2 regions of the Shewanella loihica PV-4 genome follow, and region 1 is predicted to be linked to the other one. Evidence: predicted binding sites of a transcription regulator. Region 1 holds the regulator's gene; the other holds the start of a gene.
The links. Region 1 encodes LexA, which represses DNA repair genes until DNA is damaged. Its sites were predicted from a motif close to TACTGTATNNNNATACAGTA; they were not measured.

Region 1 (7,321 bases):
ATCTGCTTCACGCGTTATTGCATTCATAATGCCTCCCTATTGACCCTGTTGCTTGACGTCTGTTGCCTGAACCATGTCGCCTGTGTTGTTACCCCAGGCGTTACGCTCAAAGGTGATCACCGAGGCGATTTCCTGTGGCGTTAACTGACTGGCGAAAGCCTGCATGGCGGTGCCAGGCTTACCGTGAAGCACTATGTCTAGGTGATTCTTAACTGGCCCTGTGGCGATGGCGCTGCCTTTTAGGGCGGGGAAGGCGCCGGGTAATCCCATGCCTGTGGCCTGATGACAGGCGGCGCAGTGGCCGAGATATACCTGTTCACCCTTGGCCATCAGCTCATCCATGGTCAGATCGTCTAACACAGGTGCTTGGGGATCCTCGGCGGTGGAGCTTGCTGCCGCACTCGAATCGGCTGCCGGGGTAGGCACAGATTGAACCGCTTCTGCAGCTGCATCTGCTCCTGTATCAGCCCCGCTCGATGCGCCTGAGTTTGCCTGGTTAACGTCGGCTGCCTGAACCGTATCGCCCGTGTCGTTACCCCAGGCATTACGTTCGAAGGTAACCACGGCGGCAATCTCTGTGGCGGTGAGCTGCTGGGCGAAGGCCTGCATGGCTGTGCCGGAGCGGCCATGTAGCACCACATCCAAGTGATCGGCGACAGGGCCCTTGATGATTGGGCTGCCTATGAGCGAGGGGAATACACCCGGCAGGCCGGCGCCATTTGGCTGGTGGCAGGCGGCGCAGCGGGCCATATAGACTTGTTCGCCCTGAGCCATCAGCTCTTCTTTCGACAGGGTCTTCGACAGTGCGGCCTGCGCCTCGGCGGCGGCCGCGCTGGCCTGTGCCTCCTGCTCGACAATCCAGTTGTCGAAATCGGCCTCGGAAAGTACCTGCACTACGATGGGCATGAATCCGTGATCCTTGCCGCAAAGCTCGGCGCACTGGCCGCGGTAGATGCCTGGCTTGTCGATGCGGGTCCAGGCCTCGTTGATAAAGCCTGGGTTAGCATCCTTCTTTACCGCGAAGGCCGGCACCCACCAGGAGTGGATCACATCTTCCGAGGTCATCAGGAAACGGATCTTACGATTGACCGGCAATACCAGCGGCTTGTCGACCTCCAGCAGATAGTGTTCGCCTTTGGTCTCCTTGCCCTCTATCTGTTCTCTGGGAGTCGCCAGCAGGCTATAGTAGCTGATGTCTTGATCAAAATAGCTGTAGTGCCATTTCCATTGGGAGCCAGTGATCTTGATGGTGAGATCGGCATTGCTGGGATCTTCCATGGCGATGAGAGTCTTGGTGGCCGGGATGGCCATGAGGATCAAGATGACAAAGGGAACGAGCGTCCAGGCGATCTCTACCTTAGTGCTCTCATGAAAGTTTGCCGCGACGGCACCCTTAGAGCGCCTATGGTTGATGATGGCGTAGATCATCACCCCAAAGACGACTAGGCCTATGGCACAACAGATATAGAGAATCGTCATATGAAGGCTAAACACCTTATTGCTGATCTCTGTGACCCCTGATGTCATATTCAGGGGCATATCTGCTGCGAGTATGGTGGGCGTAAATAGCAACGCCAGCAAACAACACAACACTTGCTTCACTAGACTTCTCCTCTGTCAATTGCGAAGGCAACTACAAAGAAGAGCCACACAGTATGTCTCGGCTCTATGCAAACTCTTCAGTTCCCAAAAAAGCAACGATGACTTCAAAGTGCGTCGGTGGTGAATCTCTTGTTCTGCTGGTGGTGACCACGCTTGCACTTACGGCTGAATATATCAGACCAATTTCAGCTACCGTGGGCGAGGTATTACAGGTTCATTTTCGCCGCTCAAGCCGACAACCAAATTGTGCGATATAACAAATAATCGTTGATATCTCTTACTAACTTAATGGCTGTTTAAATATTGATCAAGATCACTTTTATTTTATTTTGCTAAACAAAACAGACACAAAAACGCCCCTTGCGGGGCGTCTGTATGGAAAGGTAGGGCGCGGAATATCAGTGTAGTGAACTGAACAGACTCATGGTTTGGCCGCCGAGATCCTCTTGGGGAAAAGGGTTGGCAGGTAAGTGACCGTTCGCATCTTCGATCACCACTCCCAGGGCGCGGGTATTCTTGGCAACTATCTGTAGGCGACGACTGTCACGGGCATCCAGGGTTTGTGCCCAGCAGATCACCGCACTGGATGTACCACTTGTGAGGGCTTTTTCCATCGCCCACAGGGTTTCGACCTCATCCTTGGTGTGCACCAGTAGGATGCGATCCATACGCACACCGCCGTCGGCCAGCATCTGCTTGTAGCCTATGTTAGGTGGGCTGATCAACACCACCCATTGTCCCTGCTGACTGAGTCTGGCTAGCTCTGGAGTGAGGGCCTGCAGCTCCTGCTTGCCCTGGGTAGAACTTGCCGTAGTCGAGATAGTGTTGCCATCGCCGCGCTTAAGCGAGCTGTCGAGATCGACCCACAGCCCTGGATGACGTGGCGCCATGCCCATTAGGTTGTTCATTGCCAGTCTCCATTTCGAATAACGCCGACGGCCAGGCCTTCGATGCTCAGGCTCTGGGTGGTGAGGTCCACCACGATAGGGGAATACTCTTCATTCTCGGCATGCAGATAGACGGTGCTGCCACGCTTCTCGAAGCGTTTAACCGTTACATCATCTTCCACGCGGGCCACGACTATCTGGCCGTTTCTTGCCTGTTCGACCTTATGTACCGCGAGTAGGTCGCCCTCGAGAATACCTATATCTTTCATACTGTCCCCCCTGACCCGCAGCAGGAAGTCGGCGCTGGGGCGGAACATGCTAGGGTCAACCTGATAGTGTTGTTCCACATGCTCCTGGGCCAGGATGGGCTCACCGGCGGCCACCTGACCTATGAGGGGCAGGCCGAGATCTTCAGGCTCTTCCTCCTGGGTCAGCTTGATGCCACGTGATGTGCCGGGCATGATTTCGATGCAGCCTTTCTTGGCCAGGGCCTTGAGGTGTTCCTCGGCGGCGTTGGCACTCTTAAAGCCTAGTCGACGCGCAATCTCGGCACGGGTAGGCGGCATGCCCGTGTCGGCAATATTGCGTTTTATCAGATCTAAAATCTCGGCTTGTCTCGGGGTTAAGGGTCTCATGATTAATCCTGTCTTTCCATACAGTACCTGTCAGTATATACAGTATTTTATACAGTGCAAGTATTAACCAGATTTTCTCCCAATCCCATCAAGCGATTAGCGCCTAAAGTGTGATTGATTAGCCGAGTCTGGCCTGTTCAAGGGAGAGCAGCAGATGATGGTAATCGTCGATGGCCGGAAAGTCGGCAAACTGCTTGTGAGGCTGCTGGCTGTCGGGATTCTTGATCCCCAACTGGTAGCCGACGCCAGCCTTCTTGGCTGCCTGTAGTATGGGCTCGCTGTCGTCGATAAACAGGCAGCGGCTGGGATCCAAGGAATACTGATTAAACAGGTGACGCCAAAATTGCGGGTGTTCCTTGGGATAGCCGGTGGCGTGACTCGAGAGCATCTCATCGAGCCCGTTAGCCAGATCTGTATGCTCGAGTTTCAGCGCCAGGCTGTGGGGATGGGCGTTGGTGACCAAGATGCGCCGCTTGCTGTGTCTGGCCAGTGCGGTGAGAAAGGGCATGCTGTCCTGACGTAGCTGGATCCGGTCCACTAGAGTGTGGTGCAAAGCCAGGATGTCTAAACCCAGCTCCTGTTGCCAATATTCAAGGCAATACCACTCCAGGGTGCCGAAGACCTTGGCGTAGGCACTCTCCACCAGTTGTTGGGCGTCGGCCTTTGGGATCTGCCTTTGTTCACACAAGGCCTGAGGCACCAGGCTAAGCCAGAAATGGTTGTCGAAATGCAGATCCAACAGGGTGCCGTCCATATCCAGCAGCACGGTATCTATCTTATTCCAGGGAAACATAAAGCGAGTAAAAAAATTCCTTGGTTTGAGTTGTGGATTAGGCCCATCATAGTAAGATTGAGTGGTTAAGCAAACGCCATTTTTATCAGGAAGTTTCATGCCGGACAAAAAGCCGCAGATCCTACATGCCGAAGTTGTTGCCCAGAGCCGTCTGTTTCAGATAGAGCAGGTGCATTTAAAATTTTCGAACCAGGTTGAGCGCCAGTATGAGCGCATGAAGGGCAACGCCCGTGGCGCCGTGATGGTGGTGCCTGTGCATGGCGAGGAGCTATTGCTGGGACGCGAATATGCGGCGGGTACCCACAGCTATGAGCTGGGTTTCCCCAAGGGCCTAGTGGATCCCGGCGAGACCCATGCCGAGGCGGCCAACCGAGAGCTGCAGGAAGAGATAGGTTTTGGTGCGCGTAAGTTGACCCATCTGATGGAGTTGAGCCTGGCGCCCGGCTACTTTGCCAGCAAGATGCAGATCTTCGTCGCCGAAGATCTGTATGAGAGTCGATTGCAGGGTGACGAGCCCGAACCCATAGAGGTGGTGCGCTGGCCATTGAGCCAGTGGTCTGAGCTGTTATTAGAAGATGATTTTTCCGAATCTCGAAGCGTTAGCGCCTTGTTTTTGGCACAGAAACATCTAAAACTAAAGTAGTTAATCCGAATTATCATATTAGGCATTGCCAGATGTAGGCTGTTGGAGTTGTGATGAAGCCAGAAGAGTATGTTGAGCAGGCGATTTCGATTGCCATCGAGGCGGGTGAGGCCATCAAAGGGATCTACCTCGAGGGCAGTTTTGACAAAGAGGTGAAATCCGACAATACCCCGGTAACCTCTGCCGATATCGCGGCCCATGAGATCATCTCTTCCCAGCTAAGCAGCCTTACCCCTGAGATCCCAGTCCTCTCTGAAGAAGATGCCGATATTCCTTTCTCCGAGCGCGCCGATTGGCAGCGTTACTGGTTGGTAGACCCTCTCGATGGCACGGGTGAGTTTATCGCCGGTAGCGGCGACTTCTCGGTGATCATCGCCCTGGTCGAGCACAATCGTCCCATCATGGGAATCGTCTATGTGCCCATGACGGGTGTGGTTTACTATGCCGTGGCAGGCCTGGGTGCCTACAAGCGTAGCAGCAAGGGCGAGGTGCGTATCGCCAGCAAGCAGCTGACCAAAGACGATGAGCCCTGCCTGCGTCTGGCGGTGAGCCGCCGTCAGGATCCTCAATCTGTGTTGAAGCTTTTCAATCATCCTAAGCACTGTGAACTCGTGGTGCTGGGCGGTGCGGCGCTAAAGAGCTGCCTGGTGGCAGAGGGCCGCGCCGACTGCTATGTGCGCATTGGCCCAACCGGCGAGTGGGACACCGGTGCGGCGCAGATCATCATCGAAGAGGCCGGTGGCCAGGTGATGGATCTCGAGTTGCAGCCGTTGAGCTACAACGAGCGCGAATCACTGGAGAACCCCAACTTCATCGTCGTGGGCTCGACTCACCTGCCATGGGATGAGCTGTTAACCGGTGAATAATCCTAATCTTATCAGTGTCGAGGCGGCTTGTAAGACTCAGCTGCCGGCGATCTATCGTCTCGAGCAGGGGCTCTTTGGCGACCATGCCTACCCGGATTTTTTCTTTCGTCAGAGCTTCGATTGCTGGCCGAGCGGGCTGCTTGTCGCCTGCGATAACGCTGAACGCCTGCTCGGTTACATCTTGCTGGCAAGGAGTGAACAGGCCGACTGTGCCTGGATCCTCTCTGTGGCCGTCGACGATGCCGCTCAGGGTCGGGGCATAGGCAGGCGCCTGATCACCGAGTCTCTGAGTGCGCTGCCAGATGGTGTGGCCCAGGTGAAACTCACGGTGGCGCCGGAGAATCCCGCCAGACACCTCTATTCCAAGCTGGGCTTTGTCGAGCAGGGGCTGGAGGCCGATTATTTCGGCCCGGGCGAAGACAGGATCCTCATGATACTCCAGCGATAAAATCCTAATTTTAATCTACCCGGTGAAAAATAGTCTTATTGTGAACATTGTTTTTTATTTTGCTTGCTGGTAACTTGTGCACAAATTGACAGCGCGATGGAGCCGAGATGGCAAGACGCAAAGAACATACTCATGATGAGATCCGGGCGATGGCAACCGCCGCCGTGCTGCGCCACCTGGAGGTCGAGCCGCTCGATAGCCTGAGCCTGCGCAAGGTGGCGGCGGCCATAGGTTATGTGCCCAGTACGCTGGTGAATCTCTTCGGCAGCTATCAGGGCTTGCTGCTGGCGGTTGCCGAGCAGACCCTGGATGAACTGTATAAGCGCCTGGCTGCTAAAGCTCAAGCTTTTCAAGATTATGCATCTCAAGAGCAAGCTGCTCAAAGCCAAGCGTCTGAGTCGAGTCAGCTTGAGGCGATGGCCGGGGCCTATCAGCAATTTGCTTTCGCGCAGCCAAGGGCGTTTCAGCTGATCTTCGAGCTAAAGGCGACGGAGGAGCAGGGGCTGAGCGATCACCATGCCCAGCTAATCGCGCAGCTGTTCGGCCTGATTGAGTCATGCCTGGCGCGTCTGCTGCCCGAGCTTCCGGCCGAGCAACTATTACTGGCGAGCCGCGCCCTGTGGGGCGGCGTCCATGGTCTGGTGAGTCTGGCGCTGGATGATAAGCTCTTTGCCCCAGGGATCGGTATTGAGCAGGCCATTAGTCATCATCTCGCGGTACAACTTAAAGGATTGGGTTATCACAAGGAGGCGTTATGTTGTTAACCAAGCGGTTTTTCCCCTATTTTGCGACCCAGTGTCTGGGCGCGCTTAACGATAATATCTACAAGAATGTGCTGCTGCTGATGGTGACCTACAGCCAGATAGAGAGCCTACCCATTAGCGTCAACCTATTTGTTAACCTCGCCGCCGGCGTATTTATCCTGCCTTTCTTCCTGTTTTCCGCCCACGCGGGTGTGGTGGCAGATAACATGGATAAGGCCAAATTGATCAGACGCTTAAAGCAGCTCGAGTTGGTGATCATGTCCTGCGCCGCCATGGCGATCTTGACCCAGAGTTACATGATGATGTTGCTGCTGCTCTTCTTGACCGGTAGCCAGTCGGCCTATTTTGGGCCGGTCAAATACTCGCTGTTGCCTCAGGCGCTTGCGGAAGATGAGCTGGTGACGGGCAATGCCTGGGTGGAGATGGGCACCTTCTTGTCGATCTTGATAGGTACACTCAGTGCCGGGCTTCTGGTGGCCAGCGACAAGGGCATTATAGCTACCGCGGCGACCGTGTTTGTGCTGGCCGTTGCCGGCTATCTGGCCAGCCGCGCGATCCCTGCCATGCCGCCGCAGGGAAATGTCACTAAGATACGTTTCGCGCCTCTGTCTGGCACCTGGCGCAGCATCGCCAAGGTGAGGAAGACGCCGAGTATCTGGATGGCCATCTTAGCGATCAGCTGG
Region 2 (7,321 bases), 2.0 Mb from region 1:
GGCGGAGTGGTTCTTTCCCGATCAGGGCTATGCCCAGCCCAGCAGCGACGGCCAGGTGGTCCACGCCGCCGAGGTATACGGCTACAGCTGGCCCTGGATGAGTTGGTATCGAGACCTCATCCGCGGCCAGGTGAAACAGCAAGCCAGCTATGTGGGCATAGGCCCGGACGCCCTGCTCGGCTGTAGCGTCAGCGAAGACGCCTTAGGCCTGTGTTCGAGCGCCGCAGGTCAAGCAGCATCAGACGCCTCTAGTCAGGTGGCGCCAGAGGCCTTTATTCAAACACCCTTGATCTATGACAAGAGCGCCGGACAACAGGTGCCCTGGCAGACGGTGAGCCGACCCTATCGAGATGGCCGGGTCTCATTTGGTCAGATCCCGTCCGGTGAGCAGCTCTGCCTCAATCGCCACACCGTCAGCTACCTGCTCGGCGATGGCACCCTAGCACTCACCTTAGATGAAAGCCTCTGCGGCGAGCCGTCCAGCGCCCGTCTCAGCTTTACGCCTTGGCTAGCAGAGGAGCAGTCGTCGCGTGTAATCACGCTGCCCATTGACCAAGCCAGCAGGCTTTTAGCCAGCAAAAAACCCTTTATTGAAGGTGAGCACCTCAGCTTAGATGAGATCTTAATTGAGCTAAGAGCACTGATGGCGCACTCGCTCTAGGAGTATCTATCTAACACGCAGCAGGCGGGGCGAAACAGAGGTTATTTTTCGGGAAACATTAGCCCCGTTTTCATGCGCCCGGGCGTCAATCGACATGCTTCAATGACTTACCTTCGGGAATTTCCCCGTATGAATCAGGAGTAATGAAACATGTTGCAGCGTTTTTTGACGGCGCCCCAGGCGTATAAGCAGCTGATGTTGGCCGGAGTGCTAACGCTTCCCTGCGCACTGGCCATGGGCGAGACCTATCAACTCAGCTCCCCGGACGGCAGCATCTTGGTCGATGTCATCGCCGAGGAGCAGCTCAGCTATCGCGTCAGCGTCGACGGCCAAACCATCCTGGCCCCATCACACATCGCCATGACCTTTGCCGATGGCACGGCGCTCGGAAAGTCGCCTCAAGTGGTTGAGGTCAAGCGCAGTGCCATCTCAGAGCAGCTCACCCCGGTTATCAAGGTGCGTACCGCCAAAATAGACAACCAATACAACCAGTTGAGCCTGAGCTTCAAAGATAACTACCAAGTGGATTTTCGCGCCTTCGATGAAGGAGTCGCCTATCGTTTCAGCGCCCAGCAGTCTGGCAAGAGTGCCCTCACCTCTGAACAGGCCGAGTTTAACTTCGCCAAAGGCGCCTTCGCCTACTTCCCCTTCGAGAAGAAGTTTGCCAGCGCCACCCAACCCAGATTTACCCCCATCGCCGCCAAGGGGATAGACAAGGACGAGCTGGGTAGCCTGCCGGCCCTGTTTGTGGTCAATGGCGTCAATGTGTTGCTGACCGAGACAGACCTGCAGAGCTATCCCGGCCTCTGGCTAAGGGGCAAGGGCGATGGCAATGTCTATGGCGTGCACCCATTCGAGCTAGATAAAGATGAGCAGTACACAAAGGATCTTGGCATAGTCAGCAAGTCTCGCAGCTATCCCTGGCGCATCCTGGCCATCGCCCGCAGCGACGGTGAGCTGCTCGACAATCAGATGAGCTACACCCTGGCCGAGCCGTCACGCATCGAAGACACCTCCTGGATCAAGCCAGGCAAGATCGCCTGGGACTGGTATAACGAAAACAACCTCAAGGGGGTCGACTTCAAGGCGGGGATCAATACCGAGACCTACCAGTATTACGCCGATTTTGCCGCCGACTTTGGCATCGAAAATATCTTGATCGACGATGGCTGGTCGTCACAGGAGGATGTACTTAACGTATTGCCGGGGATCGACATGCAGGCGATCATCGCCCATGCCAAGGCCAGAGGCGTCGGGGTACAGCTATGGGTGCCCTATTCGGCGCTGGACAAGAACCTGGAAGAGGCGTTTAAGCTCTACGCCAAATGGGGGATCAACGGCGTCAAGATAGACTTCATGGACAGCGACAGCATCAAGCGGGTGGATTTCTACTGGCGCGCCGCCGCCATGGCCGCCAAGTACAAGCTGATGGTCAACTTCCACGGCGCCTACAAGCCCGCGGGGATCCACAGAACCTACCCCAACGTGATGACCCGCGAGGGGGTCAGAGGATTGGAGAACAACAAATGGTCAGAGGTGACCTCTACCCACAACCTGCATCTGCCCTTCATCCGCATGATAGCGGGTCCGCTGGATTACACCCCGGGCGCCATGGCCAATGCCCAACAGAAGAACTTCAACAAGGTCTGGTCTCGCCCCATGAGCCTCACCACCCGGGCGCAACAGATTGCCATGTATGTGATCTACGAGAGCCCGCTGCAGATGCTCGCCGACACCCCCACCAGCTACCGCGCCGAACCTGAGATCCCGCGCTTTATCGCCGCCATTCCTACGGTATGGGATGACTTTAAGGTGCTGCATGCCAGCATAGGCGAGTATTTCACCATAGCGCGCCGCGCAGGTGATAACTGGTACATAGGCGCCATGACCAATACCCAGGCGAGAAGCCAGCAGATCAACCTGGACTTTCTTGGAGATGGTGAGTATGAGATGCAGCTGCTGCAAGATGGCATCAACGCGGGTAACTTCGCCGAAGACTATAAGCTCATCAAGAAAACCGTTACCAAGGGCGACAGCCTAGATCTCAACATGGCGGCCAACGGCGGCTATGCCATACAGCTGATCAAACGTTAAACGTCCCACTCCAAGGGTCTGAGTCGCATCACACTCCATGCGTTCAGGCCCTTGCCTTTTCTCTTGCTTCCGCCCTTGTCTATGCTCTGACTTATGTTCTTGCTTAGATTCTTGCTTAGCCTCTTAATTAGGCGCTTGTTTTAGCCCTTGTTTTAGACGCGGCTCTAGCCGCAGTCTTTTTCGCCCCGCTAGCCTTGCCTTTGGCACCTGTCGCCGTGCCGCGTCGATTGCCATAGCCACGTTTCTTAAACGAACGCTTAGGCGCCTCGACACCTTGCAAGGCCTTGGGCAGCTGGGCACCGGCCTGCATGATAAGCCCATTGAGCGACTCGACTAGCGGCGCCATGAAGCTCAGGTACTTGGCCTCTTTACGGCTGATGGCGTCAAGGTGACTCTCCCACAACGCCGTCATATCAGGCGTGGTAGCGGACTCCGGTAGGCTATTGATGAGGCCGCGACCGACCGGGGTCGAGACGATAGACTTCCCCTGGCGGGCCAGAAAACCACGCTTGAACAGCAACTCTATGATCCCGGCGCGGGTCGCCTCTGTGCCCAAGCCGTCGGTTTCCTTGAGGATCTTACGGATCTCTGGGTTGGTCACGTAGCGGCTGATCCCCGTCATGGCGCTCAGCAGGGTGGCATCGGTAAAGGCCTTGGGCGGCTGGGTCTGCTTCTCGATAAGCTCTCCCTGGCCAGAGTGCAGCATCTGTCCCTTATGTAGCGGCGGCAGCTGGGCCAGGGCCTCGTCGCCCTCGCCGTCTGTTTTGTCATCGCTGCGCTTAGGGAACAGTTGCTTCCAGCCTAGGGCGATCTCCTGTTTGGCCTTGGTGTGAAAATGGCCGCCGGCGATCTCCACCTCAACCTGAGTCTCATGGTAACGATAGACGGGGTAAAACTGCGCCAGATATTGACGGGCCAGTTGCAGGTAGATCTGTTTCTCGGCCTGAGTCAGGGCACTCAGGTTGGCCACCTTCTCGGTGGGCACTATGGCGTGGTGGGCATCCACCTTGGCATCGTTCCAGGCCTTGGAGACTATCTTAAGATCCGGCGCGGCGCACTGGGCGGTGAGTTCGCCAGCCCCCTTGAGCACGGCGCCGATCACGCTGGGCGCCAGGGCCAGCTGCTCCTTGGGCAGATAACGGCTATCGGAGCGCGGATAGGTGATCAGCTTATGTTTCTCATACAGTGACTGACAGGTATCGAGCACCGTCTTGGCACTCATGCCGAATCGCTTCGCCGCATCTATCTGCAGCGACGACAAGTTATAGGGTAAGGGTTGCCCCTGCTGCTTATCTTTGGCCTGCAGATCTGTCACCTTGGCGGGCTGCTCTGTGATCCGCCCCACCACGTTTTCCGCCAGGCGGCGCGACAGCACCCGCCCCTCCTCATCCATGTAGGGCTGACAGGCCTCGCTGGGTTGCCACTTGGCCTTAAAATGCGCCTGTTCCTGGGTGTAGAGATTGGCCAGCACCTCATAGAAAGGCTTGCTGACAAAATGTTCAATAGCCTCATCGCGGCGCACCACCAGGCCCAGCAGGGGGGTCTGCACCCGACCGACAGAGAGCACTCCCTGATAGCCCACCTTGCGCCCCTGCAGCGTATAGGCGCGGGTCATGTTCATGCCATAGAGCCAGTCGGCGCGGGAGCGCGCCAGCGCCGAGGTCGACAGGGGGATAAACTCGCGGTTGCTACGCAGCTGCCCCAGGGCACGCTTAACGGCCTGAGGGTTGAGGTCGCTCACCAGCAGACGCTGGGTCTGCTCTAGCTTATCGCCCTTGACCCCCAGATAGGCGATCACCTCATCCACCAGCAGCTGACCTTCACGGTCAGGATCCCCGGCGTTCACCAACTGACTGGCCTGCTTGACCAATTTTCTCAGCACGCTGAGCTGACCGCGAGTCTTGCTCTTAGGGGTCATCTTCCACTGCTGCGGCACTATGGGCAGATGGTCGAACGACCAGGACTTAAAGGCGGGATCATAGCTGTCGGGCTCGGCCTGCTCCAGCAGGTGGCCTATGCACCAGGAGACGGTATCGCCATTGGCCGCCGTGATATAGCCCTCGCCCTTCTTGTGGGGTTTAGGTAACACATCGGCGATTGCCCGCCCGAGACTGGGCTTCTCTGCTATGTATAAGATCATACTGACATCAATTACTGTATAAATTAACAGTAACTTTAAACCACTCGCGGCCCTGGCGCAAATAGGAAAGGCGATCTCATGCTTACGTGTAAATTTTGTTGAGAATCATTCTCACTAAAGGCTAGTCTAAGGGCCATTCACGGAGGCCGACATGCACACACGACTCAAGACATCTTACCGACCCGAACGCCTACTGATTTACGCCACGCTGATGACGACGGCGCTGCTGTTACTCTCGCTGTCATCCTCCCTCTTTCCCTGGCGCCTGGATCCCTTGGTGCAATTTAGCCTGCTGCTGTTGCTAAGCTGCGCCAGCACCCTGTTTGCCCTCGCACGCCATGGCGCACACCATAGACCGGCCCTTGGGCTACTCTTCGGCCTCTGGCTAATGGTATGGGTAAGCCAGGGATTGCTCATGCCGGTGTGATCGCTAACGTGCGCTTGCCCCTCTAAGCTAAAACTTAGCTCTGCCGCGGCCCCTGCCACAGCCACGGCCGTGCATTCGATGCCGTTGCCATCTGACCACAAAAAAGGCGCCTCCCAAGAGACGCCTATATTACAGATATGAAAACCTCTGCTTTAGGTCTTTAACTTACCCAACTGCTGGTGTTGCTGCTCCACCAGGCCCGCCAGGCTGGCACTGCTCTGCTGGGCCTCGTCGGCGAGTCTCGCCAGCTCGGAGGCGGAATCTGAGATGCCTGTGATATTACGGCTGACCTCTTCGGTCACGGCACTCTGCTCCTCGGCGGCGGTCGCGATATGGGTCACCTGGCTGGAGACCTCCTGAATTTGATTCACTATGGTGTTGAGTGAACTCAGGGCCGACTCTGTCTGAGCCACGGCGCGCTGGGCACCATCCACCCCTTGGTCGATGATCTGCGAGGCGCTGTTGACCTCACGCTGCAGCGCCTCGATCAACTTGCCTATCTCATCGGTCGAACTCTGGGTCTTGGAGGCCAACGCGCGTACCTCATCCGCGACCACGGCGAAGCCCCGGCCTTGTTCACCGGCGCGGGCGGCCTCGATGGCGGCGTTAAGCGCCAGCAGATTGGTCTGCTCGGCGATGGCGCTGATCACCTCGAGGATCTTGCTGATGTTGGTGCTGCTTTCCGCCACCTTACCCACGGCCTCCTTGGCCAGCAGGGATTCCTGAGACATATGGGTCACATAGCCCATCGCCTGGCTCAGGCTGTCCTCACCTGCCTTGACGTTGAGGGTCATGGCTTCGGTTTCCGAGGCCGTCTGCTCAGATGCCTTGGCCACCTCGAGCGCCGTGGCGCTCATCTCATTAACCGCGGTCACCACACTCTCGATATCGCTGTACTGACGATTGACGCTGTTGTGAGTCTGCTGGGCTATCTCCGCCGCCACCTGACTCTCGGCCTGCGAGCGTGATGCCAGCTCCTTAAGCTCGCCAATTAGCAGCCTCAACTTATTGATAAAGCCGTTGATGCCACCGCCCAGGGCGATGAGTTCGGCGTGGGACTCCACTGTGACCTGCTGAGTCAGGTCTCCTTCGGCACTGGCTAAGTTTTCCACCCGGCTCTGAATCACCTTCAGCGGCGCGACAATAGAGCGGATCACCAGGCTGATGGTAACCACGGCGATCAGCGAAACGATGACGCCTACGATCAGCAGCAGGCTGCCCAGAGAGCTGGCCATCGCCGACATAGCCTTATCCATGGCATTTGCCGCCTGATAGGCATCGGCCTTGGCCACCTCAATCACCAGCGACCACTGCGCCTTGGCGAGCGGGATCTCGATAGGATAGGCAACTATGATGTTATCGCCCTGCTCCAGATAACCGCCCTGGCGATGCAGCCCGGTCAACTGACTGGCGAGCGACGGGGCGATAGACTCGCCCAGTGGCCGCGCCTTCTTATCATAGTGACTGGCCGCCACCACCAAGCCCTTCTGGCTCAGCAGGGTCACCTTGGCCTTGCCCTGATACAGGCTAGCGGAGAGCTCGTCGATCAGCTTCTGAAACACCGGCAAATTAACATCCACGCCGATTACACCGCGAAAGCTGCCGCCAACCACCACAGGCACGGTCAAGGAGGTCATCAGCGCCGTGTTGCCCGGGCTTATCTCATACAGGTAGGGCTCCATCAGACAGGGCTGCTTAGTATCCTTGGCGCACAGGTACCATTCGGCCTCGCGCACGCCAAACTCCTTGAGAGTGGCATCATACTTCTCGCTGGCGTCATCCACCTGCTGATGCTCGACGCTGCCATCGTCGCTGCGGGTGTAATAGATCTCCAGGGTACCCACCTCGGGTACGCTGTGACTGATCTTCTGGGTATAGTCGCCGTCGCGGCCATCGTAGCCGTTGGGCTCAAACTGGGCATACATAGAAGAGAGCTGACTGTTTTTTCGCAGCACGCCGGCCACCGACTCCTCTACCCCTTCTCGGGATAGCGGCTGGC

Region 2: SHEW_RS11900 (DNA topoisomerase III) is a predicted target of LexA. The motif match lies at 4,908-4,927, and genes of this name have one in related genera.

What each region holds. Positions count from the first base shown of each region.
Region 1 covers NC_009092.1:135,017-142,337, forward strand. Annotated here, with positions in the region: gene ctaD (cytochrome c oxidase subunit I) at 1-27, opposite strand, end outside; gene coxB (cytochrome c oxidase subunit II) at 37-1,602, opposite strand; gene SHEW_RS00630 (cell division inhibitor SulA) at 2,001-2,510, opposite strand; gene lexA (transcriptional repressor LexA) at 2,507-3,124, opposite strand; gene yrfG (GMP/IMP nucleotidase) at 3,243-3,917, opposite strand; gene nudE (ADP compounds hydrolase NudE) at 4,015-4,560, shown strand; gene cysQ (3'(2'),5'-bisphosphate nucleotidase CysQ) at 4,614-5,426, shown strand; gene SHEW_RS00655 (GNAT family N-acetyltransferase) at 5,419-5,874, shown strand; gene SHEW_RS00660 (TetR/AcrR family transcriptional regulator) at 5,982-6,638, shown strand; gene SHEW_RS00665 (MFS transporter) at 6,629-7,321, shown strand, end outside.
Region 2 covers NC_009092.1:2,689,677-2,696,997, forward strand. Annotated here, with positions in the region: gene SHEW_RS11890 (PEGA domain-containing protein) at 1-661, shown strand, start outside; gene SHEW_RS11895 (glycoside hydrolase family 97 protein) at 812-2,755, shown strand; gene SHEW_RS11900 (DNA topoisomerase III) at 2,883-4,895, opposite strand; gene SHEW_RS11905 (hypothetical protein) at 5,047-5,322, shown strand; gene SHEW_RS11910 (methyl-accepting chemotaxis protein) at 5,475-7,321, opposite strand, start outside.